Regions from separate parts of the Saccharophagus degradans 2-40 genome, predicted to be linked through region 3. Evidence: predicted binding sites of a transcription regulator. Region 3 holds the regulator's gene; each other region holds the start of a gene.
What was found. Region 3 encodes LexA, which represses DNA repair genes until DNA is damaged. Its sites were predicted from a motif close to ACTGTNTNTANANACAGT; they were not measured.
Positions count from the first base shown of each region.

Region 1 (10,318 bases), 930 kb from region 3:
CCCGTAGGATAGGCCCAACTGCGCAAATAAAAAAGGGGACCACTATGTGTCCCCTTTAGAAATTCCCCAACAAAGGGACAATAATGGTGGGTCGTACTGGATGATACGGCGCTTTGCGCCTCGTCGCTCTTGCTAGCGACGCTGTCTCGCTTCGCTCGGCTCGAACCGGTTCTCACCCAGATAACCGTTTTTAATCTTCTGCGAAGATTAGTAATAATGGTGGGTCGTACTGGATTCGAACCAGTGACCAATTGGTTAAAAGCCAACTGCTCTACCAACTGAGCTAACGACCCTAATTGGTGACTTTTGTTTTAGCGCGGAGTCCTGCCGCGGTTGCTATGGGCAACATAAGATGCCAAAGCAGTATAATGCTGGGCTGTACTGGATGATACGGCGCTTTGCGCCTCGTCGCTCTTGCTAGCGACGCTGTCTCGCTTCGCTCGAACCGGTTCTCATCCAGATAACCGCTTTTTAATCTTCTGCGAAGATTAGTAATAATGGTGGGTCGTACTGGATTCGAACCAGTGACCAATTGGTTAAAAGCCAACTGCTCTACCAACTGAGCTAACGACCCTAATTCTGTTTGCATCTCTGCGGCAATTGCCGACTTACAGAGGGGGCTTGAGTGAGTTACTGCCCACAGCAAAGAGGCGCATATCTTAATGATTTAACAACAAAACTCAAGCAATTTTTGCGCTTTTAATACGTTAAAAATCGCGCCAATGGTATTTTTGCAATATTTGATCAATTTGAGATCAATTTGCATACCGAGTAGGGTCCTCCATTTGCGCATCTTCAAACCCTTTGCGGCGCAATCTGCAACTATCGCAGCGGCCACACGCTTCACCATCTACGTTCGCTTGATAACAGGATACCGTCGCACTGTAATCTACCCCCAAGCGCATGCCCAGCTGCACAATCTCAGCCTTGGTCATATCAATAAGTGGCGTTTTTATTTGCAGAGGCTTACCTTCAACCCCCACTTTGGTGGCCAGCATCGCCAACTTTTGAAAAGCCGCAATATATTCGGGTCTACAGTCGGGGTAACCCGAGTAATCGACAGCATTAACCCCTATAAATATCGCCTCGGCGTTAAGCACTTCGGCCCAACCCAGCGCAATAGATAAAAACACGGTGTTTCTTGCTGGTACATAGGTAACCGGAATACCTTCGGGGCCATCTTCAGGCACAGCAATATCATCATCTGTTAGCGCTGAGCCACCAATGGATTTTAAATCGAGCTGCACGACTTTATGTTGCGCAACGTGCATTTTATCGGATACTCGCTGAGCAGCCTCCAGCTCTACACGGTGGCGCTGCCCATAGTCGAAACTTAAGGTGTAGCACTCATAGCCCTCAGACTGGGCAATTGCTAACGCGGTAGTCGAATCCAACCCGCCAGACACCAATATTACTGCTTTCTTGTTACTCATAATAAATTCTAAAGCCTACAACTTTTTACTAAACGCCGGGCGTGTCACCCCAAAGCTGTTTATGTAATTGCATTTGAAATCTTACCGGCAACCTATCGTCGAGTATCCATTCTGCGAGCTGCTTTGGTGCCAGCTGCTCAAAAGAGGGAGAAAACAATACATCCCCTACCTTAGACACCAGCTGCAATTGATCGAGCTGGAACCTAGCCCAGTCATAATCTCCACGATCACAAATAACGAATTTAACTTGGTCTTTTAGTTTTAACAGCGGGATGTTGGTATACAGGTTTTTATCTTGCTCGCCAGAAGCCGGCGTTTTAAGGTCGAGCACAATGCTTACTCGATGATCCACCTTGGAGACATCCATCGCACCGCTGGTTTCGAGTGAAACGTTGTAACCTAGATCGCATAAGCGGCTCAGTAGGTCGATACACCCCGGCTGGGCTAGCGGCTCACCGCCTGTAACGCACACATATTTGGCACCGAAACCCGCAACTTGCTCGAGGATTTGCTCGAAAGACAAGCGCTCGCCACCGTGAAAGGCGTATTCTGAATCGCAATAATGACAGCGCAGCGGGCAACCGGTAAGCCGCACAAACACCGTAGGCAAGCCTACTGTTCGGGCTTCCCCCTGCAGGGAATGGAATATTTCTGTAATTCTAAGGCCTGAATCCGCCATGTAAACTGCTTACCAAACGATCAATGAGGCGCGCATTCTACACGGCGTAGCGTATTTCTCAAGCAAAGAGAGCGCGAGAAGCTTATTCAGTAAAGTGCGTATCGAGGTAGTCTCGCGCCAAATTAGATGCCGACGTTTTAGATGCAACCACTTCCTGCAACATCTTTTTGGCCGTAGCCTTATCGCCCATCATGTCGTATACACGCCCTAACTTATATTTAGCATCAGGTACTTTGGTGTGATTGGGGAACTCACCTAACAGGCGTGAGAACCACTGCCGCGACTGCTCTAACTCGTTATCTTTAAGATAAAGCTCGCCCAGCCAGTATTGTGCGTTGGCGGCATAGCGGCCTTTGGGGTAATTATCTAGGTGCTGCTTTAGCGCGATAACTGCGTTTTTGTAATCCTGTTTGCGCAATACCAAGTCAATGGCATCTTTGTATTCCTGCAATTCCTGCTCAGGTGCACCTGCACTTGCGGCTGCGGCAGATTCAGCGGTAGAGCGAATATCGGTAAGTGTGGTTTTAGTGCCGGTGAAATCACCTTGGCCAACCTTACTTAAACGGCGGTCTAAATCCAGGTAATCATCAAGGCGCTGCTGCTTTAAACGCTTCAATTCGTGAGCCTGCTCTTCCACCATACCACGCAGTTGTAGTACTTCTTGCTGCAGCAATTGCAGTTGATAGTAGATTTCCGACTGGCTCTGCGGCGACGGAGCGACCTCTTCTGGCATTTTTTGCGGTTTTGCGGCCATGCCAGGCTGTGGTTGCGGGTCGACCACATGCGCCTGACTGAAAACTTGGGAAGCGAACAAGAACGCCACAGAGGTGATGGTTAATTTGCTAATCATTTCTACCTAATCTTCTTCAAATTCGTGAAAAATGCGTGCAGGAGTGTACCACAATATGTGAACTGGTTTGCCATAGAGCTAAGACAACAAGATTATGCGGCAATTCCCGCCAATACAGGCCAAAACCTGATTCCACAAACAAAAAACCCGCAGTTTTACGCTGCGGGTTTTTATAAGTTTCACTTAGCAGCCCGCAAAGGCTGCAAGCTTTAACTTAGTATTTGATTTCTACACGACGGTTTTTAGACCATGCGCTTTCGTTGCTGCCAACTTGTGCTGCACGCTCTTCACCGTAGCTAACAGTTTCGATTGAGTAGCTTGGCACACCTTGAAGTACTAAGAAGTCACGAACTGCATTAGCACGACGCTCGCCAAGAGCCATGTTGTACTCGCGTGAACCACGCTCATCAGCATGACCTTCCAAACGGATAGAAGCGTTAGTTTCTTTGATCACTTTAGCGTGAATCAACAAAGCAGCGCGCGCTTCGGAACGCAACATTGCTTGGTCGAAGTCAAAGTAGAATACAGTGTCTACGCCAATAAGCGCGTCACGTGGATCAGCTACTTCAACTACAGTTTCTACTTGCTCTTCCACTGTGTTGTTCATATCAGTGTCAGCTTCGCCTTTAGTTTTACCGGTACTGCTACAACCAGAAACAAAAGCAAATACTGCTACTAACGACAATAAGGTTTTAATGTTACTCATTTTTTTATCACTCCCAAGTTATAAAGATTTTTCGGTACCCACTAACTATTTCGCGTAAGGCGACCAAGCTGGCTCTCTTACGCTACCCTGTTTAGAAGGCAGACGAAATTTTACCCCTGCGTCAATTGAAACCGCGGCCAATACACCTTTGTTGTTATGCTGTGTTGCGTACAATAGCATAGCGCCGTTCGGAGCAATACTGGGCGATTCATCTAACCACGTTTCAGTCAGGATACGCATGTCACCTGACTGAATGTCCTGCCAAGCAATATGGAATACTCCATCTTCCCTGTGAACCATAACCAAACTTTTACCATCCGGCGTGACCCGTGGTCTGGCATTATAATCACCCTCGAAGGTTAAGCGTTCCACCCGTCCCGTTGCAAGACCCACTTGATAAATTTGTGGGTTTCCACCGCGATTTGACGTAAAAATTATCCCTTTTCCGTCCGCGGTCCAGTTTGGTTCGGTATCTATCACCGCCGAGTGGGTTTTTGTGACTCGCTGGAGCGCTCTTGTAGCAATGTCCAAAATGTAAATTTCTGGGTTGCCATCCTTCGATAACACGAGAGCTAATTTAGAATCATCAGGCGACCATGCTGGCGCGCCATTCAACCCCTTGAAGTTTGTAAGTTGCTCTCGCTTACCGGTAATTAAGTTATGTCTAAATATTGCTGGTCGCGATGTTTCAAAAGATACATACGCTACCTGTGTCAAATCATTAGACCAAGCGGGTGATAGCAAAGGCTCACTCGACTTAAAAATCAACTGCTCCCTTGCGCCATCAGCATCAGCCTTAATTAAGCGATATCTTTCTTTAACGCTAGGCCCCATATCTTCGATATAGAGAATCTTGGTAGAGAAAGCGCCTCGAATGCCTGTTAACGCTTGATACACATCATCACTAATTTTGTGCGCCATATCACGCAAACCCGTTGGGCCTACAGATAGCACTTTACCTAACATTTTTTTCTGCTGAAGCACGTCGTACAAACCGTACTCAGCTACGTAGCCGCTTTCGCTTCGCTGAATATCACCTATCACTAAATAATCGGTGCCTAATATACGCCAATCGCGATAAAAAATATCTGCTTGTTTCGATGGAAACGACAACATATTTTCAGGGCTTTTAGATTCAAATAAACCACTGCGATCTAAATCGGCAGATATGATACGAGATACATTTTCACTCAAGCCACCATTGCCACCAAAAGGCACTACGGCAATTGGGGTGGGGTTGTCCGCCCCTTGAGTAATCTCAATCACCAGCTCTGCACGGGCCATGCCTGCAGCCAATATAAGCATTAAGCTCAGCGCCCATTGGCTTGAACCTGCCAACCATTTACTGCCTGCCTTAGCCAAATGCTTTCTCCCCAAAATCATTGTCGTAAATCCTCTGGCTGAAACACCATTTTGAAGTTTCTAAATTCTCTTTCGAATAAGCCAATTGGCATATCCTGCAATTCGGGAAACGCTTCTATTTTTTTCACAGCCTTAAGTGCTGCCCTATCGAATGCAGCATCGCCACTAGAGCGAGAAATCTGCACATCAATTACGCGCCCACTTGGTACCAGCTGTATAGACAACTCACAACGCATTCCGTTTCGCGCCGATGGCGGCCTACTCCAGCTTCGCTCTACTCGCTGCCTTATAAGTGCTGCATAACTTTGAGCCTGTGTTGCGTAGCTATCTTCTAGTAATTGCCCCTGCTCTTCAAGTAACGCTTTCTCAAATTCCTGCTGTATTCTTAATTGTCGCTGCTGCTCTTCTTTACGTTGCCGCTCCTTCTTTTTTGCTTCAGCAGCAGCTTGCTCTTTCTTCTTTTTAGCTTCTGCTGCTTTTTTAGCCTCTAATTCTTGCCGCTTTTTAACTTCGGCTTCTCGCTTTAACTTTTCTGCGCGTTGCTGCTCTTCTAGCATGCGCTGCTTTTTAGTTAAATCTACCTTTTTAGGCTTTTCTTCCTGCTTTGCCTGCTTAGCCTTTGGTTTTAATTCAACCAATTTAGCTTCTATGTGGCGCGGCGGCTTTACGAGCTTGTGCTCTATTTTAGGCTGCCAGTCAGAAAATAACGCCGCAATCACCACCACATGGATCGCCAAGGTGGCTCCACAGGGTATGGCAATATTGCGAAGAATATTCATAGGTTAATCACCCAACCGCTAAGAGCGTGGAGGCTCGGTAACTAAGCCTACAGAGGGAGCACCGGCGCCCTGAAGATCGCTCATCAAACTCACAACTGCACCGTACTCTACCTTGGCGTCGCCCCATACTAGTATTGGCGTATTGGGTTTTTCTCTAAGCACTTTCGCAACGATGGTGGTTATGTCTTTCAGCTCGCGGCGAGTTTCTTGATCGCCTCCCAAATTAATGTAGTAGGTACCATCTTTTTTGATAGAAACAATAATAGGCTCTTCGTCTTTTTGATCGATCGGTGCAGACGGAGACTGCGGTAAATCTACCTTCACCCCTTGCATGAGCAGTGGAGCCGTCACCATAAACACAACCAATAACACCAACATCACATCGATGTAGGGAACGACGTTGATTTCCGCTAACGGTTTTCTTTTGCCTTTACCTTTTGCAGCCATGATTAATTACTCGGCGCTTTTAGAGTGAACTTGGCGGTGCAAAATAGCAGAGAACTCTTCGGCAAAAGTTTCGTAACGACTAATAAGCGATTCAGCATTCGACGAAAAACGGTTGTAAGCCAGTACCGCAGGAATTGCTGCGAATAAGCCCATTGCCGTCGCCACAAGCGCTTCGGAAATACCAGGAGCAACCAACGCCAACGTAGCTTGAGACTCTGTAGCCAAGCCGCGAAACGAGTTCATAATGCCCCAAACCGTACCAAACAGACCAATATAAGGGCTCACTGACGCTACGCTGGCTAAAAAAGGCAAAAACACTTCTAGTTTTTCTTCCTCTCGAGCCATAGCTACGCGCATTGTGCGTTGTGTGCCTTCCATAATTGCATCGGGGTCTGTGCTGCCCTGCTGCCGCAAACGAGTAAACTCTTTGAAACCAGCGCGGAATATATTCTCTACACCATCGGTTGCACTTCGGTTGGCCTTGCTATTGCCCTGCCTATACAGCTGGGTTAAATCCACACCGGACCAAAACTGCCGCTCGAAGTCTTTGTAAGCTACCTTAGCGTGGTATTGGTATAAACCGCGTTGAACAATCAACCCCCAAGAAACTACCGATAGCAAAAATAGAATCGCCATCACTATTTGTACAAGCACGCTCGCCTGAACAATTAAGCTCCAGATAGACAGTGAGTTTTCAGTCATGAAAGGCTAGCCCCCAAATGAGTAGCAATATAGTCTTAAATTAGAATGTTATTTGGAATATTGACCCTGATTCACCCTTTGGGTAACTCAAGGCAGCTTTGAGCAACTGCATTCGGTAATTATCCGCCGCGTTTAAGATATGCAAAATCATACGGATCAATTGTTGCGCAGTTTACGCACTCTTCATCCAATTTTGTTGCGCATAATATACGATCTGTAGAAAAATGCGCTATGACATAGACACGTATACGTAAAATAAATTCAGTGTTTAGCCTTCAAAGCTTATATGCCAGGAAGCGAATCTTGCTTTAGCGCTGCAGGCACATTCAAACCGAAATGTTGATATGCCAATTGAGTAGCCATTCGACCACGCGGAGTACGCATAATAAACCCCTGCTGAATAAGATACGGCTCAAGCACGTCTTCTATCGTGTCGCGCTCTTCACTAATTGCTGCTGCCAGGCTATCGACACCCACCGGTCCGCCACCAAATTTTTCTATAAGCGTGAGCAATAGCCTGCGATCCATATGATCAAAGCCGTGCTCGTCAACGTTGAGCATATTAAGAGCAAGATCTGCAATTTGCGCTGTTACCGTACCATCTGATTTAACTTCAGCATAATCTCGTACGCGACGCAGTAAACGATTGGCAATGCGCGGTGTTCCACGAGACCGTTTAGCAACCTCCCTTGCACCGGGAGTATCCATAGCAACCCCCATCAAGGACGCAGAACGCTCAACAATATGAGTGAGATCTTCAATATTGTAAAACTCTAAACGCTGAACAATTCCGAATCGATCCCTCAAAGGGGAAGTAAGCAACCCTGCACGCGTAGTTGCCCCGACAAGCGTAAACGGCGGTAATTCAAGCTTAATAGAGCGCGCGGCTGGCCCCTCACCAATCATGATATCCAACTGAAAGTCTTCCATCGCGGGGTATAATATTTCTTCTACCACCGGACTTAATCGATGTATTTCATCAATAAATAAAACGTCGCCCGGCTCTAAGTTTGTCATTAGAGCAGCTAGGTCGCCAGCTTTCTCGAGTACGGGCCCAGATGTGGACTTTAGATCCGCCCCCATTTCTGCGGCGATAATATTCGCCAGCGTTGTTTTACCCAGCCCAGGCGGCCCAAATACAAGCGTATGATCCAAACTATCACCGCGCGCTTGCGCGGCGCCGATAAATATTTCCATCTGCTCGCGCACAACCGGCTGACCAATATATTCTTTCAAGCTCTTCGGGCGTACAGCTCGGTCTATCTGCTCTTCGCGGCTTTTGGCGTTAGCATCAATAATTCGGTCTTGCTCAATCATAAATTATGGGCCAGTTAACTAAGTTAAATCATACCTTTTAAAGCTGCACGGATAAGGTCTTCGCTTGTGGTAATAGTATCGTTATACGCAGCAGATACCGCTTTGGCAGCTTCAGTAGGCTTGTACCCTAGGCCAATTAACGCGCTTTCAGCGTCCGCTATAATTACATTGGTGTTTATTACAGGATCGACACGGACAATACCTGCCCCCTCCCCTGTAGGCGAATGCTCGCTAGGTGTGGTATCTAAGGCCTTAACTCGATCGCGCATATCGACCAACAAGCGCTCTGCAGTTTTTTTGCCTACGCCAGGTAGCTTTACAAGTGCGGTTAAGTTGCCATCGAGTACACATTTAGCAAAATCAGATGACTCCATGGACATAATGCCCACTGCAAGCTTAGGGCCTACCCCATTCACCTTAATCAACATACGGAACAGCTCTCTGTCTTGCTGGCTACTAAAGCCAAACAATTGCTGCGATGTTTCGCTAACTGAAAAATGAGTGTGTAATACGGCTTTTTCGCCCAGTGCGGGGAGGCGATAAAATGTCGTCATAGGCGCAATCACGTCATACCCAACACCGCCAATATCTATAAGTAAATGCGGCGCTTTTTTTTCCGCCAAGATTCCTGTTAATCGACCTATCATAATGTCATTCTTAATATTAAATTAAACCAAACGGCCACGCCTAAACTGACGCGAACCCGCCAATCTAATTAGGCTTGCTTGAGTATTGATATGGCACAATGCAATCGCCAATGCGTCCGCGGCGTCCTCTTGTGGGGTAGCAGTAAGATGTAAAAGTGTGCGTACCATATGCTGAACCTGCGATTTATCCGCCGCTCCCGACCCAACAACCGATTGCTTGACCTTTCGCGCTTCGTATTCCCCCACAGGCAAACCGTTAGTTACGGCAGCAACTATCGCTGCACCGCGCGCTTGCCCCAGCTTGAGTGCTGAGCCCGCACTTTTTGCCATAAATACTTTCTCTATCGCAAATTCAGATGGCTGATAGCATTCAATGATTTCTACTAGCGATTCAAATATCGTTTTTAGGCGCTCAGGGAGCTCATCGCTAGATTTCATACGGATCACACCACTAGCGATATATTCACACCGCCCAGATACGTGATTTACTAACCCAAAGCCCGTTTTCAATGAGCCTGGGTCAACGCCTAGCACTATCGCCATTAAACATTCACACTAACAAAGACAAGTAAACAACTAGCGCCACATATAGCCCTGCACTAAGTTCCGATAACCGCCAATTGTGAACCAACGCGAGACTAGATACCACCGCTTTATAAAGCCACCCTGAAAGCGCGAGCATTAGAGTATTTGCGCTATACTTTGTCCTTAATCAGTAGGGAATATACATGTACCGCCAATTAGTACCCGCAACTAACGCAATTGTGCTTTATACACTTTGCTCTTTGACTTTCGCTGATCAGATAGCGCCCTTCACTTCTGATGGATGCAGTGCCTTCCCTGATGGAAATACCGAAGAACAAACACTTTGGCTAAATTGCTGTGTATCTCACGACCTTTCGTACTGGAAGGGAGGAACCTACGAAGAACGGATTAAAGCAGATGCAGAGCTGGAGTCTTGCGTTGCGAAACTAGGTGAAACCGAGATTGGAAAACTTATGTATGCAGGGGTACGTGTTGGAGGTTCTCCCTACCTCCCCATGCCGTATCGCTGGGGTTATGGCTGGCCATTCCCCCGAGGTTATCAAGCGCTGACCAATGAAGAAAAACAGCAAGCCAAACAACAATTGCGCCAATTCATAAAAATGCTAGAAAGCGCTGAAGCCGAACTAAAGTAAGCAGGCGCTAAGAATCCTCGATTGACACCCGATTCTTACCTAAACGTTTAGCACGATACAAAGCCAAGCCCGCCTCTTTTATAGTGGCATCTAAACCGCGCTCAACTTCGTATTCTGCCAAGCCAAAACTAGCAGTGATGGAAACTATATTGTTATCCACAGAAAATTCCATGCCTTCGATGGTTTTTCGCAATGCCTCCGCTCGCAATGCGGCATCA
Region 1 is NC_007912.1:3,197,625-3,207,942, forward strand. Features, by position in the region: tRNA gene SDE_RS13210 (tRNA-Lys) at 218-293, opposite strand; tRNA gene SDE_RS13215 (tRNA-Lys) at 499-574, opposite strand; gene queC (7-cyano-7-deazaguanine synthase QueC) at 756-1,433, opposite strand; gene queE (7-carboxy-7-deazaguanine synthase QueE) at 1,462-2,112, opposite strand; gene ybgF (tol-pal system protein YbgF) at 2,195-2,962, opposite strand; gene pal (peptidoglycan-associated lipoprotein Pal) at 3,177-3,668, opposite strand; gene tolB (Tol-Pal system beta propeller repeat protein TolB) at 3,714-4,973, opposite strand; gene tolA (cell envelope integrity protein TolA) at 5,048-5,809, opposite strand; gene tolR (protein TolR) at 5,828-6,256, opposite strand; gene tolQ (protein TolQ) at 6,263-6,958, opposite strand; gene ruvB (Holliday junction branch migration DNA helicase RuvB) at 7,241-8,275, opposite strand; gene ruvA (Holliday junction branch migration protein RuvA) at 8,299-8,922, opposite strand; gene ruvC (crossover junction endodeoxyribonuclease RuvC) at 8,944-9,465, opposite strand; gene SDE_RS13275 (hypothetical protein) at 9,651-10,100, shown strand; gene SDE_RS21365 (GGDEF domain-containing protein) at 10,108-10,318, opposite strand, start outside.
Region 1: a site for LexA is predicted at 9,622-9,639, ahead of ruvC (crossover junction endodeoxyribonuclease RuvC). Genes of this name have one in related genera too.

Region 2 (10,318 bases), 630 kb from region 3:
GGCGGCAGAGGAGAGTCCACGCTATTGGCGGCCATATCGGCAATGGATTGAAATACTGAGCCAAGTCTTTTTTTAGCTGACACGGACCTGCCCCTTTTTAAGTGCTTCTAACACGGTATCTTTCGGACCATCGGCAACTATGCGGCCACTATCCATTACTATTACCCTGTCTACCAATCGAAGCAATGACGTTTTATGAGTAACCATTATTACCGTTTTATCGGCCAGCTCTTCTTTAAGGTTTTCCATTAACTTGGCTTCACTCGCATTATCCATTGCAGATGTAGGCTCATCTAAAAGCACCAATGCAGGGCTATTCACCAAGCCTCGCGCAATAGATATCGCCTGCCTCTGACCGCCGGATAAATTGTCTCCACGCTCGCCTATCATTCGAGCCAAACCATGGGGATGAAGATTACTAAATGCAGATACACCAGCCACTTCTGCCACGCGGATGATCTCTTGATCGTCAACGTATACATCGCGATAAGCAATGTTGTCTTTTATTGAGCCATAGAATAAAGAGCTATCTTGAGGGACATAACCAAGATTGGCTCGCAGCTCTGCGGGGTCTATTTGCTTAATATCTATGCCATCAATAAGAATGGCACCACTGGTAGGCTGATATAAACCAGCTATTAAATTATTCATTGTCGATTTACCAGACCCCAATCGACCAATTAACGCTACCTTCTCCCCCTCTTTTAACGAAAAGCTTACATCTTTGAGTGTTGGCTGATCATCGCCAGGGTAAACAAAGTTCACCCCTTTAAACTCCACATTACCCTGCAATTTAATACGTTTTATAAAGTGTCTGTCGTTTGGCCGCTCTTGCTGCCTATTTACAATCTCTTCAAGTGAGGTTAACGCCATTTTCGACTGCTGGAATTGAACCAATAAGCCAGCTACCTGCGCTAAAGGCATAAGAGAACGCGTGGTTAGCAACACACATGCAATTAAACCACCCATGGTTAATTCGCCGGCGCTAATTAAATACACACCAACAATAACCACCAAAACAGAAGCCATTTGCTGCATAAAACCAGCAAAGCCAGTCGCGCTATTAGAAAGCACGCGGGTTTTAACACCCCAATAAGCCAACAACCCAACAGCCTTTTCTAGGTTGCGCAGTATTTTGCCCTCGGCGTTCAACACCTTAACCAACGACAAATTAGTAATAGCTTCCACCATAGTGGCATTTTTTTGGGCGGATGCGACAAAGGTGTTGGCAACCGCTTTATTGAGCATGGCCTGCACGACCAAGGAAAAAATAATAATAAGTGGAATAATTACTATGGGAATCCATACGATTGGGCCGCCCAAATAGCCGATAACCACCAAAAAGAGCACGGTAAAGGGCAAGTCGACAAACGCGGTAACCGACGTTGCAGTAATAAAGTTTCTTACAGAATCAAAATCGCGCAGCTGCCCAGTAAAAGCCCCTACAGAAGGAGGATGCTGATCATACTTCGCGCCAAGCACTCGCTCAAAAATATACGCTGACAGCAGTACATCCGACTTTTTACCCGCCACCTCTATAAAATGCACCCGTAACGTTTTTAAGATGTAATCAAAAATGTAAACAACTGATACACCAAGTGCTAGCACCCACAACGTCTCGATTGCATTATTGGGTACCACCCGATCGTACACATTCATTACAAACAGCGGGTTCGCAAGCGCAAAGAGGTTAATTAGAAATGAAGCCACCAATACATCGCGGTAAATTCGCCAGCTATGGCTTAGCGTCCCCCAAAACCAGTGTGCTTTCTTAGGTGCTATATCGTGAAGAGCGCGGGCTTCGTAATGGGTTTCGGGCTTTATATATATGGCTAAGCCTGTGTATTGCTGGAGTAAGTCGGGAATGGATATTTCTTGTTCAGCATCCTGCTCGGGGCAATATACCTGTGCGACAGAGTTGTTATCTGCAATATCTAACAACACCAATGCTTGGTTGTCTTTAAGAATAAGTATGGCGGGCAATACCAAGTTGGATATTTGATCGATAGTGCGTTCAACCACCGATGCTTTCATATCTATGCGACTTGCAGCGCGAACTAGCAACTCTGGCGTAAGACGGCCTTCATGCAATGGCAACCCAGACACAAGCATGGTGTCTGAACAAGCGACGTGCTCATAGCGAGCAATAGCCATCAACGACAGTAAAAGAGGGTCTTTTGAACCGACAGTGTCTTCTGTTTTATCCAAGCTTTAGCCCCACAGTAAAAAGTGCATTTTGCCTTCACACAGCTTTAAATACAGCCATATATTAACGCGTTAGGCAATTCCGTTTGGCGTAAACGCTTGTTTCAACCAGTGTAACAAAGGCCGCCAAGTATAAATGTAAAACTGTATAAACATTCAATTTTAATGTCGCCAGAGACCACACAAGTCACACTGGTCAAAATTCCACCCAAACGCAACCCTACATACAGTTTAGATACTGCTATTCTTATATCAACCAACCACCAGTATAGATGTATCTGATATGCCCTATATAAAAAGAGATAGCCAAGGCAACATTACCGAGCTTTTAGATGCGCCTCGCACAGGCGATGAGGAGCGTTTGCCCGCTGACAATCACGAAGTAGTCGCTTTTTTAAACAAAGGCGAAGACGACGCTGTACTTAAAGAGCTACAAAACTCTGACAGGGAAATAGCAAGGGTTACGGAGGACTTAATTTATTTACTAGTGAACAAACAGGTTATTTTATTTACAGAGCTGCCAGAGCCAGTGCAGCAGAAGCTGCTAAAAAGAGAAAGGCTGCGCTCTGAGCTCTCTAGTAATGAGGTTTCGTTTTTGGATGATGAGGATACTATTTGAAGGTGTTTTTTGAAAACACTGTATAAGAAAGGTACTAGGTTGGGCTTAGAAAGGAGTAAGCACCCCGTAATTGCTATTCAAATGTACAGCCGGCCACTACCCGCTCTGCTTCTTGGTGTGTAAAGCCTCTATAGCGCAAAAACTGCATTTGTTTCATTCTGCTTTTGTAGTCTTCTGCCGGCACACCAAATTTCTTTTGCCATACGTGTGTGGCAGTTTCTAACCAAGTGTCGATTTGCTCAATACAGTTAGACGCAAGTTCGCTAGAAATGCCCTTTTCTTGTAGATCACGCATTACTCGCTCGCGACCAAAGCCTTTTGACTGGCGAACACGCACATACATTTCAGCAAAGCGCTCATCACTTAGGTAATTTAAGCCAACCAATTCGCCTACAAGTGTATTTAGAAGCTCTTCATCAACGGGGAATTTTTGCTTGAGTTTAGTGCGTAACTCATACTCGCTGTGCTCGCGCCTGGCCAATAGGCCTAGCGCAGCATTTTTAACAGAGGGGTAATCCATACAAATAGAAAAACTAAAGAGGTTAATATAGCGAGAACAGAATTACTCCTGCTCTGCGCTCTCTTCTTCAACTTCAGCGCCTTCTTTAGCTACAGGCTTAATATCGCCCAGTAATTCCGCCTTTATTTTTTGCTCTAAGAACTCGGCAACTTCTTTGTTATCGCGAAGGTATTGCATAGCATTTGCTTTACCCTGGCCAATTTTATCGCCGTTATAGCTATACCAAGCACCAGCTTTATCAATTAAACCAAGCTTAACACCAAAGTCTACAATCTCGCCCAAGCGGTTTATGCCCTGACCATACAAAATTTGAAACTCGGCTTGCTTAAAGGGTGGCGCAACTTTATTTTTAACAACTTTAACGCGCGTATCCGAGCCAACAACCTCATCGCCCTCTTTAACTGAGCCAATGCGACGGATATCTAAACGAACCGAAGAGTAGAACTTCAGCGCGTTACCACCGGTAGTGGTTTCTGGGTTGCCGAACATCACACCAATCTTCATACGAATTTGGTTAATAAAAATTGCTAAACAGTTAGCGTTTTTAATGTTGCCCGTAATTTTTCGCAGTGCTTGCGACATTAATCGCGCTTGCAAACCAACGTGGTGGTCGCCCATATCGCCTTCGATTTCGGCCTTGGGAGTAAGCGCCGCCACGGAGTCGACAACAAGCACATCTACAGCGCCAGAACGAACCAACATATCGGCAACTTCTAAGGCCTGTTCACCGTTATCTGGCTGAGAAATAATTAGGTCGTCTACATTTACACCAAGCTTTTCGGCGTATACAGGGTCTAGTGCATGCTCGGCATCAACGAAAGCACAAGTGCCACCTTGGCGCTGCGCTTCTGCAATAACTTGAAGGGTTAGCGTGGTTTTACCTGAAGATTCAGGGCCGTAAATCTCAACAATACGTCCTTTGGGCAAGCCACCTATACCTAAGGCCACATCTAAACCGAGTGAACCGGTTGAAATAGCAGGCATTTTTTCTCTGCCTTTATCGCCAAGGCGCATAACCGTGCCCTTACCGAACTGGCGATCAATTTGAGAAAGTGCAGCTTCTAACGCTTTTGATTTACTGGCATCCATAACTAACCCCTTTAAAATATAATCTTGGCAGCTGAAAACATCCCGTCTCACCTACCCTTAAACCCCGTTTTGCGCATTGCGCTGCAACCCAATTGGTTGCGACTGAGGAAAGAATACGACAAAAATACTGTACACGCAAACAGTAATAGTTTTTTATACAGTAAAATTTAACTTTGCTCACACAGGTGAATCAATTTTAGCAACGCAAAGTTTACACTTTGCTCGCGCACATCGTGCCTATCGCCCTCAAAGTGCACGGTTGCAGCCTGCAGAGTATCTGCAGCGCCCCAGGCAAAGCACACGGTGCCCACGGGCTTATTCGGGGTGCCGCCATCTGGCCCAGCTACCCCACTTACAGCTACCGCATAATTGGCCGCCGAGTGCTGTATAGCCCCTGCCGCCATTGCCAAGACCACCGGCTCACTCACCGCACCATGGGCCTCGATTAATGCTGAAGGCACACCTAAAAGCTTAGATTTTATACGATTGCTATAGGTTATATAACCCGCCTCAAACCAAGCCGAACTGCCCGGCACCAGAGTAATTGCCTGCCCAATACCCCCGCCAGTACAAGACTCTGCGGTAGTTACGGTGTGTTTTGGCCCACGTAAAAGCTGGCCTAAACGCTCGGCTAGAAGATAAGTAGATTCAGTCATGGGCAAGAACATAGGGCAACTGTGATTAACTTGCAATGGCTTTTTCTTGCTACACTTTTACAACCTTTAAGGTTGCGCCCTTCCGCTTAAACACTTTTAGGCATTAGCTAAAACACTAAACCTAAAGCATGGGTATAATGGCGTAATAAGACTAGTTGAAATGGAGATTTACAGCAGTGAAAAAGCTGATATTTAAGTGTGTTGTGGTTGTGGTGCTGGCCCTTGGGGCCTCGAACTACATGATGTATATAATGACAGGGAAGCTGCCTTTCTCTACAGAAAGCCTACCTAGCTTTTCTAGCCCCAGCTTACCGACTTTTGCCGAGGGGAAAACCACCGCATATAAATGGACTGACGCAAACGGGGTAGTCCACTACTCCTCCGAGCCGCCACCCAACCCTGCAGAATCTGCCGTAAAAATGGAAGTAGACCCGAATGTAAACCTCATACAAGGCATTAAAGAGGAGCCCACCATTGCAGGGGAAACCGATACTCCACAAGGGCCGGACTTTAGCGGCAACATATATAGCCCAGAAAAAGTAAAAAAATTAGTCGATGACGCCAAAGCTGTACAGCAACAAATGAATGAACGAACCAAAAGCCTTGAGGGCATTTAACCTATAAAGATTCTACAGTACAAATAAAAAGCCCCAACTAACTATTTAGCTGGGGCTTTTTTATCTCTGATTTTACTCGCCTAATATGGGTGCTCAAATTAAACCCCATTGCAAAGCAGTTACTGCTTCGCATCAACGTTTAAATACACCCCTTTTACATTTTGATTTCTGAATTCAATGACGCTGGGTTTATCACCAGGAATAAATTCAATTGCAGCGTAACCACTGGCCATTTCGATAATACTGCTGCCATTAGGGGTACCTTGATTCTCTATCAATTGCCCCTGTTCGCCAACATTAAAGAAATACGCGCGCTCAGAATAATTCAGTACACGATTACCAGCACTATCTAAAGCCTCGGCTTCAATAAGAATATTGCCAGAGTCCAGCGGTTTAGCACTTAGTTTTATCGAATCCAGCTTACCGTGCTCACCAATTAAATAGGTAACATCTAGCTTATCGTGCACTTTTACATCGTCAATAATACCTTCAACGCGCAAATGGTTTACGCCAGCTTTAAATGGCACCTTCCACACTAAACCGCCCGCGGGAAAACGCTGAGGATCGCGCTGTTTTACACCTAAACTGTTGCCATTCAAGAAAAGCTCTGCGGTGTGAGTATTACAGTAAACCGTAACATCTCTCCCCTCTTTCGGCCCTTGGCGATGAGTCCATGTTTTAGACTCGATATAACAGAAAGGTTTATCGGACCAGTAGCTTGCAAACACATAGTAAGCATCTTTGGGGTGACCATTCCTATCCAATAACCCCTTTTGATTCACGTAGGGTATGGGGTTTTCAGGACGCAAAGGCGTACCAAAGTCTTTCATAGCCCATTGAGCATTGCCTGCAAAACCTTCGACCGATTCAGACACATGCAAATGCCAATCAAATAAATCGACCATGTAATTTTCATTCCAATCGCTATCTTTCGCGACGCTTTTTACCACAGCTTGATTCATCGCCTCTTCTACAGAAACCTGCGCACCAATAATACCTTCTTTACCGGTTGGTGTTTCTGTGTGGCGTCCCGCATGACTAGAGCCTCCGTATTCCATATGTAAAAAGGCAGGATAATCCTTCATCGCTGCGCGAATGGCTTCTTCATATTGTCCGTAGGCACCACCATACCAACCAGCCCAAATAGAAGGCGAAAATGCATCAACCACTTTTGCGGCAGGGTAAAACTTACGCAAGGTTGTTAAGCGCGAAGAATCCGCAGCCTTAGCAATTGCGTTAAGTTTTTTTACATATTCAAGTACTGCGTCATCGTTGCCACCGCCTGGGAAGTCTTCTTCCCAATACATCTCGTTACCCAGCGACCAAAACGCAATACTCGCGTGATTACGGTTTTGCGCAATTTGACGTTTAAGGTACGACTCTGTGTTTTTCTCCCACTCTTCGCCACCTTTACCACCCCGGCACCAAGGCAGTTCATCCCACAACACCAAACCTAATTCATCTGCAGCTCGGTAAACTTCAGGGTCTTGCGGATAATGGGCAAGACGCACAAAATTTGCTCCCATATCTTTAATTTGTTGCATATCGGCGCGGTGCATTTCATTTGTAATGGCTGCGCCCACACCGGCAGACTCTTCATGCCTATGGGTACCACGAATAAGCATACGCTTACCGTTTACAAAGAAGCCCTGCCCTGCTCGCATTTCAAACCAACGGTAACCAAATTTTTCATTTACCTCGTGAATAATTTTGTTATCACTATCGCGCAACGCCACCTGCATGGTGTACAAATTTGGGGTATCGACAGACCACAACTGTGGGTTGGCAATATCTTTAAATACAATTTCCACCTCGTTGTTAGCCGCCACCTGGATATTACTCGCAGACAAAACTACGCTGCCGTTAGGTGATTTCAACTCGGCACTTAGCGTAAGCCCTTGCGTCGACGCGGCACCTACATTTAACAAAGCGCGTACGCGGGTTTGCGCGGTGGATTCTGAAACTGTAGGTGTGTCGATTTGAAGGCGATCTATATAGGTTTCGGGCAACGCTTTTAACCATACATCACGCGTTATTCCGCCATGTATAAAAAAATCTGCCTTCTGTGAGGGTATTAAGTGCGGGTTGTAAGCGTTGCTCACCCTTACTAATAAAGTATTTTTCGCATTTTTCTTTAACCAAGGTGTTAGCTCTATATCGAACCCTAAATAGCCTCCAATGTGCTCACCTGCTAATTGGCCATTTATATACACCTGCGTTTCCATATTTGCGCCTTCAAAATACAGCACATAACGCGAGGCTTGGCCTGCCGCAAACTCCTTTTTGTACCAACTAGCATTGCGTCGGTAGCCTGGTTCGGCGTCGACGGTATCGGTAGCGTTCCACGTGTGAGGTATATTTACATGCTGCCATTTTTTGCTTTGCGAAATTTCCGCGATATCTTGCGCATTATTTTGCAAGTAATGCCAATCGTCGTTAAACAGCGTTACTGTTGGCTCGGCCGCCTTTACAGGCGAAGCACCTTTAACCGGCGCGTCATTATTAGCAGGTTCACACCCCGCCAATGCAGCCACAATTAAACAAGCCCCTGCGCACCACGCAAGAGGCTTACGAACAATAAAAATAGATTTCATTTTGTATCCAAGAGCTAATTAATTATTAGTATCTACACGGTTTGTAGTTTGTAGTCGTCGCCAGCTCAGCTTTAAAAAAGTTAGGGGAAAGAAATAGCAAGCCACAATCCACCCAATAGCCATGCTCTGGGTCGTAATGGGCGCGTAAGCTTTCAATACTTACGCCATATTTGTGAGCATAATCGGGTAACACTGGAATAAAATCGTACTTTCGCAAAGTTGATTCTTGCGTGCCATTCATTGTGCTAGCAGTGCGGGAATGAGTAATTAAGTAATCGAAAGCTTGCTTAAGGCGATTATCTTTTGCCGATGGATACTGCCAAAGATCTACTCCCACTTCAGACGCCAATTTCGCCAAGCCAACAAATGCCTGCAAATTAAATACACTGTAATGAAATGGACGCGTACGCTCTAACTCTAAAGGTTGCTTACCATCTTTGGTTATCTGCGCTTTTAATCGTTTTTGAGCTCGCTTTATAGCGTTTTTAGCAATTTTTTCGTTATTCACGAAAAGTGCAATAGCCGCTACTTGGTAATCGTAAAATGTGCCGTGGTTATTCTTCGTTTTGCGTTCATCAATACCCAAAGGACTTTCTACTAGCCACTCTAAATATTCGCTAAACCACGCATCTAGCCCCGCTAATTCACCTGCAGTTAGTGCTTGCGAAGGTTTTATCAACAAAATGCTATCTAGCACTCTGTAAAAACCACGAGCATCAATAATACCTATTCCACGGCCGTCCACTTTGCCAGGTATTGCTTGCGCATACTTTAAATGAGGATTCATTTTTGTTTCCTCATTTAAAAACCACACCTTTAAAAGCTCGGCAGTTTTATCCGCATACGCTTTTCTACCCGTAAAAAAGTAAGCCAAGCTGAGTGACTGGGTGGAATCCATCAGATCGTTTAGGGCTGTTTTATTCGACGTTTTCGCGTAAGCATGCGGATTCTTTTTACCATCCATCTTCACCCAAGGGTAGCCATCTTCGGTATCGGGGTTAGGCCACCAATAGGGAGCGAAGCTGAAATAATCATTTTTATTTCCGCTTGCTGGTAAGTTGGGTTTGGTTATTACGGTAAAAGGCTCAACATCTAACAATGAATCGGCCTCCTTTTGTAAAAGGTTTACCGCATTTACCACACCCGCATCGCCAGCACGAAAGCTCTCGCGCATTTTGAGTAAGTTATCGTAAGGTAGCCGTATAGTTGCTTCAGCTACAACGCTTTGGTTACTGGTATGTTTATTTACACTATTGCCTGTATTGCTTTGTGCTGCATTTGCAGCAAGAGAACAGGTAACCATGTAATTTAAAACAATTACCGCGCACACAGTTACGAAGACTTTTAAACCACCTAACGCTTTCATAAACAGCCCTTTAATCTGTATAAGGTTTGCGGCGCGTTAACGCGCCATCCAACCACCATCTACCAACATTATGTGGCCATTCACATAATTAGATGCATTACTTGCTAAAAACACCGCAGCACCCGTTAAGTCATCAGGCTCGCCCCAACGCCCCGCAGGAATACGCGCGCTAATGCTTTCAAAACGCGCTGCGTCTTTGCGAATATTTTCGGTGTTATCGGTATTAAAGTACCCTGGCGCAATAGCATTGATTTGAACGTTACTAGCCGCCCACTCATTCGCTAACGCTTTGGTTAACTGCGCCACACCACCTTTGCTTGCGGCATAAGCTGGCACAGTTAAACCGCCAGAGAAACTTAATAGCGAGGCGATATTAATTATTTTACCGCTACGTTGCTCAAGCATGACCTTGCCAACGGCGCGACAAAATCGAAAAACACCATTAAGATTGGTTTCTATAACGTTTTCCCAGTCGTCATCAGAAAAATCTACAGCTGGTGCTCTGCGTATAGTGCCGGCATTATTTATTAGCACATCAATTCGGCCAAACTTTTCAACCGTATCAGTAACTACTTGGGTAATGGCTGCAGGTTTGGTCTGATCACAAGCTAACGCCAATGTCGGTACGTCGTACTCTGCAAGCAGCGCCATG
Region 2 is NC_007912.1:1,646,223-1,656,540, reverse strand. Features, by position in the region: gene SDE_RS06770 (HlyD family type I secretion periplasmic adaptor subunit) at 1-83, opposite strand, end outside; gene SDE_RS06765 (type I secretion system permease/ATPase) at 73-2,208, opposite strand; gene SDE_RS06760 (hypothetical protein) at 2,489-2,824, shown strand; gene SDE_RS06755 (regulatory protein RecX) at 2,898-3,344, opposite strand; gene recA (recombinase RecA) at 3,387-4,433, opposite strand; gene SDE_RS06745 (CinA family protein) at 4,601-5,089, opposite strand; gene SDE_RS06740 (DUF4124 domain-containing protein) at 5,266-5,706, shown strand; gene SDE_RS06735 (glycoside hydrolase family 2 protein) at 5,826-8,300, opposite strand; gene SDE_RS21220 (alginate lyase family protein) at 8,326-9,666, opposite strand; gene SDE_RS06725 (glucose 1-dehydrogenase) at 9,703-10,318, opposite strand, start outside.
Region 2: a site for LexA is predicted at 4,560-4,577, ahead of recA (recombinase RecA). Genes of this name have one in related genera too.

Region 3 (10,318 bases):
CCATCATCAATGATTTTTCTTGCACCATTGTTCGCGGCGATAAAATTGGTCTTATCGGCCCCAACGGCATTGGTAAAAGTACGCTCTTAAAGCTACTGCTAGGTGACATACAGCCGCAAGCCGGTGAAGTGAAAATGGGTACCAAGCTTACTGTGGCCTATTTCGACCAGTTACGTGACCAGCTTCATTTAGAGAAAAGTGCAATCGATAATATCGCCGAAGGCCGTGATTCCATCGAAATTAACGGTAAATCTCGTCATATTATTAGCTATTTACAAGACTTTCTTTTTAGCGGCGAACGCGCTCGCACACCAATTAAAGCGTTGTCGGGTGGTGAGCGAAACCGGGTGCTGTTGGCCAAGCTCTTCAGCAAGCCTAGCAACCTATTGGTAATGGATGAGCCAACCAACGACCTCGACGTAGAAACCCTAGAGCTACTCGAAAGCCTGTTGATGGATTATCAAGGCACCTTGCTACTGGTAAGTCACGATAGGGAATTTTTAGATAACGTAGTGACAAGCTCCATTGCGTTTGAAGGCAACGGCAAGCTACTGGAATATGTAGGTGGTTATACCGATTGGCTGCATCAAGGTGGCAAGTGGCCAGACGGGGCTGAGCAGGCTCGCGCAGAAGCTGAGGCGCCTAAAAAAGAAGCTGCAAGCCCTAAGCCTGCAGTATCTAAGCCGGCAACACCCAAGCCTGCGGCTAAAAAATTAAGCTACAAGCTGCAACTAGAGCTAGATAAGCTACCTGCCGAACTGGAAGAGCTAGAAGAAAAAGTCGAAGCACTACAAACGCAGGTGGGCGACCCAGCGTTTTATACTAAAGACCCAGCAGAATCGGCTAAAACCCTAGAAGAGTTGGCTAAACTGGAAGCCTTTCTGCAAGCGCGCTATGCCCGCTGGGAAGAGCTTGAGGCAATGAAAGAATAGGTTTGTAAACCTGTACTAGAGGCCACGTTAATTATGCGGCCTCTAGTGTTTTCGCTGTATGCTAGTCACCAATAAGCTATTCACCAACGCGAACGGCTAACACGTCTGTTTTGGCGCCGTGCAATACGCCGTTCGCGGTGGAGCCAAGCAATAGGGCAAAACCGTGCCTGCCGTGACTGCCCACCACAATTAAGTCGGCGCTGTGTTCTTCTGCGTAACGGTGAAGTTCGCCTGCGGTGTTGCCCACAAGTATGGCCATATTAGCGGGGGTAAGCTCAAGCTCATCGGCTATTTTATCTAAGCGTGCTTGCGCCTGCTGCTCCATTACAACCTGTGCTTCGGTTAGGTCCATAGGTACGTCGCCGCCATAGGCAAAGGCTAGGGGCTCAACTACGTGCGCAAGGCTAACTTGGGCGTTACATGCTTTTGCGAGTTTGATGGCTTTACTAAGAATGGCGGTTGAATCTTCTGATAAATCTAAGCCAACCAAAAGGTGAGAATAAGTACCAACGAGTGCATTACTCATGATGTGCTCCTTTCTAATAGTGAGTGAAGCGTATAACAATGGTATGCCTACTCACACCGTAGTTGCAATCGTTTGGTGCGTCAAACCGAGCCATTCGCGGTAATTTACATAGGTGTTATTGCTTTAATCAGATGTTCCTACAGTAATTATTAGTTCTTAAATCTATTTTATATAAGGAAAGAATATGTGGATTGCGATTGGCGTAATAGCGCTATCGGTCATTATGCTAGTTGGCCCAATTATGATGGTGAAACCCACCCCCGGGCAGCGAGCACTAAGTGAATTGCGCAGTGCTGCGCAAAAGAAAGGGCTGCGAGTATCGATGGTGCCCAACCCAATTGGCTCGGACCCTGCGTTTTTGGCTAACTATGGTCTTGCGAGATTAGATAGCGGCGAGGGCAAGCCCATAAGGCCTTGGAAGCTCGTACGCAAAGGGTTTGAGCACGAAATGCATTTTTGTGGCCAGTGGGATTGGGCCGACGAAAATCAGGCTTTGCCTAATATTGCCGCGCAATTACCCGAATTGCTGCAAGCCCTGCCTGCGAGTGTGTGTGCCGTGGAAAGAAATAGGCTAGGGGCGGGAATAGTGTGGAGCGAGCAGCGCAAAGGTCAAGAAACAGACGATGTTCTCGAGCTGTTTTTGCATACCTTGCAAGTGCTAAACAAGGTTAAGGATTAGGCTGGCTATGCTCTTGAATTAGCTTGGCGGCAGCCTCTGCATCTTCTGGCCGAATTAGGTCGGCGGAATCGGCGGAAGGGTTGTGTTGGGTTTCTGGCATAAGGTCTTTTGACAGTGTTTTACGCTTGTTGCCCATTATTTCGCTTAGCTCTTTTATCATTCTGTGCCTGCGCTCTTCATTGATGCTGCCTTTAATCAGCACTTGCTGGGCCTTGCGGTAAAAGGCATAGGCTTTAAGTACGTCACCGCGGTTAACCGCTTTGTGCCCCTCCACAACATGGGTAATGACTACAACCATTAGGCTGGCCCACGCCAATTCGTTTATAAACGCCTCCATTTCTACTATTTCCAATTTACCCGCAACTTGGCGTTTGCGAATAATCATGGCGGCTTCATTTAGCAGGTATTTAGTTCGGGCTATTGCTGCATCACTAGGCTGAGCTCTATAGGTGGCGTGAGACTGAGTGGCGTCCATCAAATCTTCAATTCGCTGTTCTGTGCTGATGCGTGTGGACTCGCAAAAGGGGTTGTTGGGCTCGAGTTTATCTATGGTGTTTAGCACCTCTAGCATTTCATCAAGAATAGTTTTCGGGATGGCGAGCGACTCCACAAGTGACTCCAAGCTCGACGCCATTTCGTCTAATTCGCCAACGCGACGCTTCAGTTGAGCCACTTTTTGGTTAATAACCCTCGAGCGCATTTGCTGCTGATTTACGAAGCTTACGGTGAGTAAGGCCCCTATAACGAGCATCAAAAAAATCAAAATAGTGCCTGGGTCAGACATAAAACATGGGCTCATTCAGGTCAAAGTGGATAAATTAACAAAACTGCATTATTTGCTGGCATCTATAGTTAAATTTTAGCTCATATAACTGAACTTGTTAGGCGGTTAACCGATGTTGGCCGGTTGCAAAGGTGAAAATGGCTCTAATTTACGTTATTAAGTAGTAGAAACAAGCGGTTAGCAACTTTACTTAAAGCTCATTATAGGGCAGTTGGAAGCTTTTCTTGACGTACAAAATAGTACTAATTTGCCTTTGTTTAACGTTTGTTGCGGGCATATTTAAGAGCGAAGAACTAGCATTTTATCGAGCAAATAATACGTGGTTGGTCGGCGATTGAGTGCACGTTTCTGAAATGACAGAAGTTTGCTTGCTTGACCTTGCGCGTGTTAACACTTATATATGCGCTCCGTTAATGTTTGACAGAGTGCCATTTCAGGGCCAACCTCATTTATATTCGTTTTGGGCTAGCGCCAAACCTATAAAAATGAAATAGTAAAAAAGGCGGGTTAAATACTTGTACAAATAATAGCCTGCCTGCAACGTATACATTTATATAATTCGCACGTTATGCGTTTATACAAATGGAACTCCAGTCAAATCTAAGCTGTTATGTCTAGGATGAAAATCCAATATTTAGAAGGCGTCTATGGAAAAGTCATTAGTAATTGTGGAATCGCCGGCCAAGGCTAAAACAATTAACAAGTATCTTGGCAATAAGTTCGTAGTGAAATCCAGCGTAGGCCATATACGCGATTTACCTACTAGCGGTGGAGCTAAGTCTACGGTTGATCCCAAAGAACGCGCTAAGCAAGCTGCGTTGACTAGAAAGATGTCGCCCGAAGAAAAAGCGATTCATCGAGAAAAGAAATCACGCGAACAACTTATAAACCGTATGGGAATTAACCCAGAAAAAAACTGGGAAGCCCGTTACGAGATTCTGCCTGGCAAAGAAAAAGTTGTAGAAGAACTAAAAAAACTGGCTGAAGAAGCCGACACCATCTACCTCGCAACGGATTTGGATCGCGAGGGAGAGGCCATTGCATGGCACTTGCAAGAAACTATTGGTGGTGACCCAGATCGCTACCGCCGAGTTGTGTTTAACGAAATTACCAAAACGGCTATCCAAAAAGCGTTTGAAAAACCCAGCATGCTCGACCTAAATCGAGTGAATGCACAGCAGGCGCGGCGCTTTTTAGATAGGGTTGTGGGTTACATGGTTTCCCCGTTGTTGTGGGAAAAAATTGCACGCGGCTTATCGGCCGGCCGAGTACAGTCTGTTGCTGTTCGATTAGTTGCCGAGCGCGAGCGAGAAATTCGAGCGTTTATTCCAGAAGAATATTGGGACATAGCCGCGCAGTTGGATACACCGAAGGGTGAGCGCGCTGGCTTCGATGTAAAAAAATATCAAGGTAATGTCTTCCGCCCAGTTAACGAAAAAGAAGCCATGGAGGCTGTTGAGCGCTTAAAAGCGAGCGCGTTTAAAGTTACCTCCCGCGAAGACAAACCCACACAATCTAAACCTACTGCCCCTTTTATTACTTCTACATTACAGCAGGCTGCATCCACTAGACTTAGTTTTGGTGTAAAAAAGACCATGATGATGGCGCAGCGTTTGTACGAAGCTGGGCATATCACATACATGCGTACCGACTCTACTAACTTAAGTGCAGAAGCGGTTGAAACCTGTAGAGGGTTTATTCTAGATACGTTTGGTGAAAAATATTTACCCGAAGCCCCCATTTCATACTCAAGCAAAGAGGGCGCGCAAGAGGCGCACGAAGCGATACGTCCATCGGATGTAACGCGTCGCCCAGATAGCCTGACAGACATGGAGCGCGATGCTCAGCGGCTTTATACGCTAATTTGGAACCAATTTGTTGCGTGCCAGATGACTCCGGCACAATTCACCAGCTCGAACATTGTGGTGACAGCCTCAGATTACGAATTGCGAGCCAGAGGCCGCGTTATTCGTTTCGATGGCTTTTTACGGGTAATGCCAGCCATTGCTAAAAAAGATGAAGATAAAATTTTACCCGACGTAAAAGTGGGTGAAACTCTTAATCTTCATCAGCTTGACCCAAGTCAGCATTTTACCAAGCCAACGGCGCGTTACACCGAAGCCAGCTTGGTAAAAGAGTTAGAAAAGCAGGGGATAGGTCGTCCATCCACATACGCGGCCATTATTTCTACCATTCAAGATCGCGGTTACGTACATGTTGAAAACCGTCGGTTCTATGCCGATAAAATGGGCGACATTGTTACCGAGCGCTTAACGGAAAGCTTTAGCGACCTAATGGATTACAGCTTTACCGCGAAAATGGAAGAGTCTCTAGACGTAGTGGCCGAAGGTAAAAAAGATTGGCTATCGCTGCTAAATAATTTTTACGACGACTTCATGCAGAAGTTGGACGCGGCTAAAGCGGCAGATACCGGCATGCGTCGCAACGAGCCAGTTGAAACCAATATTGAATGCACGAATTGCGGCCGCAACATGCAAATCCGCACTGGTACCACTGGTGTATTTTTGGGTTGCTCTGGCTACAACTTACCGCCCAAAGAACGCTGTAAGAACACCATGAACTTGGTGGCTGGCGAAGAAGCGGTAAACATTGACGAAGATGATGAGGCAGAATCCAAGCAGCTGCGTCAAAAACGCCGATGCAAAATTTGTAATACTGCAATGGATAGCTACTTACTGGATGAAACCAGAAAGCTGCACATTTGTGGTAATAACCCAGATTGTTCTGGCTACGAAGTAGAGGCCGGTAGCTTTAAAATTAAAGGTTACGAAGGCCCGGTTATTGAATGCGATAAGTGCGGCCAAGACATGCAGTTAAAGTCGGGTCGATTTGGTAAATACTTTGGCTGCACAAGCGAAAGCTGCAGCAATACTAGAAAGCTATTGCGTAACGGTGAAGCTGCGCCGCCCAAAATGGACCCAGTAAAAATGCCAGAGCTTAAATGCGAGAAGGTAGACGATACCTACGTATTGCGCGATGGTGCTTCGGGCATTTTCTTGGCTGCGAGTCAGTTTCCTAAAAACAGAGAAACGCGAGCGCCACTAGTAAAAGAGCTGTTGCCACACAAAGACGAAATAGACCCCAAGTACGACTTTTTGATGAAGGCACCACTGCAGGATAATAACGGCTTGGATACTATTGTTCGCTACAGCCGTAAAACCAAAGAGCAGTATGTGCAAACCGAAGTAGACGGTAAGGCCACAGGCTGGAAAGCGTTTTACGAGGGTGGTAAATGGGTGATTAGCGATGAGCAAAAACCTAAAAAACCCGCTAAAAAAGCAGCTACAAAAACGAAAGCTAAGCCGAAAGCAAAAGCCAAGGCTAAAAAAGACGAATAGCCGGTAATATTGTAATTGTGTGTTAAAACTATCCCTCAAAGAGCAATCTTTGGGGGATAGTTGCATTGGGGCAAAACAAAGTTTGGAGCAGTGAATGAGTAAAGCATTAAAACTGGCGAGCATGGTAAATCAGCAGCTCGCATTTGCTAAATCTCTGTGGCAGCAAGCAGAGAGTTTGGGCGCGGGTTTTAACGCGCACGCGTGTAAGCAGGCCGGTATCATGCAGTTGTGTACAGGGCTGTGCTTGTATGCAAAAGAGATTGGTTTAGTTGAGGATGAAACGCTGCCTGTGAGTGTAAACGCTATATTGGCTAAGCTATTGGCAATGGGAGATGGCGTAGGGGCAGACTTTAGGTATGAGCAGTTGCGCGATTTGGCGCGCGATGATTCTTCTTGGTTAGCCCATATTGCTGCAATAGAGCCTAGCTTATTTGAACCCAAGCCTGTTCCGGCTCCTGCGGATGAAAATATCATTGCGGTATCTTTGGGCGCGCAGCGCGAAACGCATTGGTTGAATGTTGAATTAGCTATATTGCAGGGTATACGTGACCAATGTGCAGGGTTAATTCGTGATCAGCGTGAAGTTTCATCGGAATACTAGTATTTTGTTACTTGCTTTGCTTTGTTTAGGCGTTTGCGATGGTAATTTGAGATTTAGCCGTGAATGGGCAGATAAATAAAGCCTACTTTGGTAGAATAGCCATCCAAACACATGAATTGAGTTGTGCCGACATTCTATGTCTACGTTATATGAAATTGTTGAAATGCCAAACGGCGAAATTGCGTTAAAGCGAGCTGATGAGGTGGATGAAGAGTCTGGCTTAGAGCCGCTTGTGTCTATCCGGTTCTCGGAAGAGTCTCTTTATTTTTTAAACGAAGCAAAATTAGAAGTAGCAAAAGCCATGATTGAAGCTGGCTTGCAGGCGGCGGGTGATTTAACCGACCCTCAGCTCGTAGAGGAAGAAGCCGCTACTGCCATTCTGGAAGGTGAGCCTACTCTTCATTGATGTCATTAATATCATAGATATCATTAGCGTTATTGATGTCGTTAATGCCACCTAAGTTGTGGTGCCATAAATGACATGGTGTAATTAGCCGCTAATCACTAGTTTCTCTTCAAGGTTACGAGCTAAATTTTCAAATATATGCGCTGCTAGTTCTTATATGTTTTCTTTGGGCTTGCTCTTTTAAGGTAAAGTTTAAGCTAAGCCTTACGCCTTAAAAGTGTTGTGTGGCGCTGCAGTGTTTCATTAATTAGTGTGAATTACTGTGCTTGCCTGTTGCGTAATAAAAGCCCGCGAGTATTGCCTTGAATAGCTGCGCTTTCTAATTGCCTGCAGTCTTGATCTGTTAAATCGTGGGCGGTGCACACTACTGTATGGCTGCAACCATTAGCCAGGGCATCCCAAAGTAGGGCGCCAGTTTTACCTATTGTTTTGCTTGGGTGAATAAGGCGTAACCTAGAAAGATTAAAGCCGTATTCTTGCAAAAGCGTTTTACTAATACCGGTGGGCGCAATCCAAGTTAGCCAGCGGTCGTTACACTTGTTGGTTAAGTGCGCAAGCATTGGCAAAAGTATTGCCGATTGATCGTCGCCAAATTCAGACAAAATAATCTCGGTAATACCAGCGTTACTTGGTTTGGTTTCGGGTAGAGCTGCGAGTAAAGAAAGTTGTGCGGCCATAATTATAACTCTCGACGAATAATGCCTACGCTTAGGCCTTCAATAGAAAAGTTTGCATCCCGTAAATCCACTTCAATAATATTGAAGTCTGGGTTTTCAGGAAGTAATTGGATGGTTGCGTTGTTGCGTTCGCGCTTAAAGCGTTTAACCGTAACTTCATCTTCTATACGGGCTACCACAATATCGCCATTCTTTACTTGTGTTGTGCTGTGCACAGCAAGTAAGTCGCCATCTAAAATACCCGCATCGCGCATACTCATACCCTGTACTTTTAAAAGGTAGTTTGCTTGAGGGTAGAAAAAGTCGGGGGGGACGTCGCAGTAATCTTCAATATTCTGCTCTGCCAAAATTGGGTTACCTGCCGCCACTCGGCCAATTAATGGAATGCCTTGAATGGTTTCTGGTAAGCGAATACCGCGCGATGCACCTGGTACCATTTCAATAGCGCCTTTGCGGGCTAAGGCTTTAAGGTGTTCTTCGGCCGCATTAGCAGAGCGAAAGCCGAGTTGATTGGCTATTTCTGCCCGAGTAGGTGGGTAACCGGTGTCTTCTATGTGACTTTTTATTAGGTCTAGTACTTCCTGTTGACGCGTTGTCAATTTGTACATGGTTCCCCCTAGGGTAAATGCGATTGGATGAATATACAGTACTTGTGATTATATACAGTAAATTCGGTTTGGCAACCCTCAATCGCAATTCCTATTTTGGGGGCTACATATCGTCGAACCCCACAAAGCCATCCGGCTCTATTAGTTCAATGGGGTTCATGTAGTCGTTGTTTTCAAAATCGGAGGTGTCTGACCAGAAGTCTTCAGAGTCTAACCCGTAGGCGCCGGCTTCATCGGTGGGAGCTTGCGCTTGGATAATTCTCATTTGGCCCCACGACTCAATATCAAATTCATCAATATCGCCATCTTGGTATTGTACTTCTATGGTGCCGCTCTTTTCGTCTATAGCGACGACTTCGAACAATTGGGCGTTGGTGAGGTCTTCGTACCAGCTGTTTATAGGTGGGTAGTATGAGGCCATTGTCGATCTCCGACTTGATTGCGTTTAGTGTGCGTGCTCCTTGATAGAGTTACTTTGGTAAGATTGTGCTGTCATCCTGCTTTAAAGTTATCACCGGTCGGGCGACTTTGCGAACAGTGAATGGCGGTGTATAAAGCGCGCTAACAAAATAGGGTGGTGCCAAATCTCATATGGGTTATTAGCTTTTACTACTAAGCGATTGTTATGTTTAAAAAAGTACGGCTGCTGGTGTGCGGCAGGGGTAGCGGCCATGTAACGGTCTGGGAATATCACCGTAGGGGCTGATAAAAAAATGATCTAAAGCTAGAGGTTCTGGGAGGCATTTAGTTAAAAATACCGGTTTATGTTCGTTAGGCGCCTAAACGATTATAAACCCTGTAATTTGAAGGGCTTTTCTTGACATGATCCGAGGTTAAACCGTATGGTTTGCGCCGATTAAAACGATAACATTCAGGGCGGTTTTTATGGCGCAAAACGAGACGGTTGATCGTATTTTGAACGCCGCTACGATTTTATTTGCCGAACGAGGCTTCGCGGAGACTTCCCTGCGTACGATTACTGGCATGGCAGACGTAAATTTGGCGTCGGTAAATTACCATTTCGGGTCTAAAAAGGAGCTTATTCAAGCGGTTTTTACTCGGTTTATGACTCCGTTTTGTAAAGAACTAGACCGCAGGCTGGATGACTATGAGCATGCTGGGCAGCAGTCGCCCAACCCAGATGTGTTGCTACGGCATCTGTTTGCCGCCTTCAAGGCGGTAACCGAAGAGATTAACGAGCCACCGCAGCGCTTTATGAAACTGCTTGGTTTGGCTTATTCCCAATCGCAAGAGCATTTAAGGCTAAGTATTATTGAGCAATTTGGCGGTACCTATACGCGTTTTACCCACGCGTTAAAAGGCTCCTTGCCCGAAATGTCGAATGTTACTTTTTATTGGCGTTTGTATTTTATGCTTGGTGCTGCGGTTTTTACGCTTTCTAGTTACGATTCTATTCGCGGCATTTTAAATGCTGACTACCACGAAGATACCGCTCTCGATGCGGCCATAGAGCTAATGATTCCATCATTAGTGGGGATGCTAAATGTTGGAGACTAACAATCAATTGCTTGGTCCAGTTATTGCGGATATTGCCGGTCAAACTCTTTCCGATGAAGATATAGCGCTAATAAAGAACCCGCTAATTGGCGGGTTAATACTGTTTACCCGTAACTATTCAACCCCTTCACAGCTTGACGCGCTAGTTAAGCAAATTCGCAGTGTACGGGCAGATATAATTCTTGCTGTTGACCACGAGGGTGGCAGGGTGCAGCGCTTTCGGGAAGG
Region 3 is NC_007912.1:2,271,301-2,281,618, forward strand. Features, by position in the region: gene SDE_RS09305 (ATP-binding cassette domain-containing protein) at 1-932, shown strand, start outside; gene SDE_RS09310 (universal stress protein) at 1,009-1,458, opposite strand; gene SDE_RS21290 (hypothetical protein) at 1,643-2,137, shown strand; gene SDE_RS09320 (hypothetical protein) at 2,127-2,921, opposite strand; gene topA (type I DNA topoisomerase) at 3,569-6,280, shown strand; gene SDE_RS09330 (DUF6586 family protein) at 6,375-6,881, shown strand; gene SDE_RS09335 (hypothetical protein) at 7,018-7,287, shown strand; gene SDE_RS09340 (cell division inhibitor SulA) at 7,545-7,964, opposite strand; gene lexA (transcriptional repressor LexA) at 7,967-8,572, opposite strand; gene SDE_RS09350 (DUF6763 family protein) at 8,676-8,993, opposite strand; gene SDE_RS09355 (TetR/AcrR family transcriptional regulator) at 9,458-10,090, shown strand; gene nagZ (beta-N-acetylhexosaminidase) at 10,077-10,318, shown strand, end outside.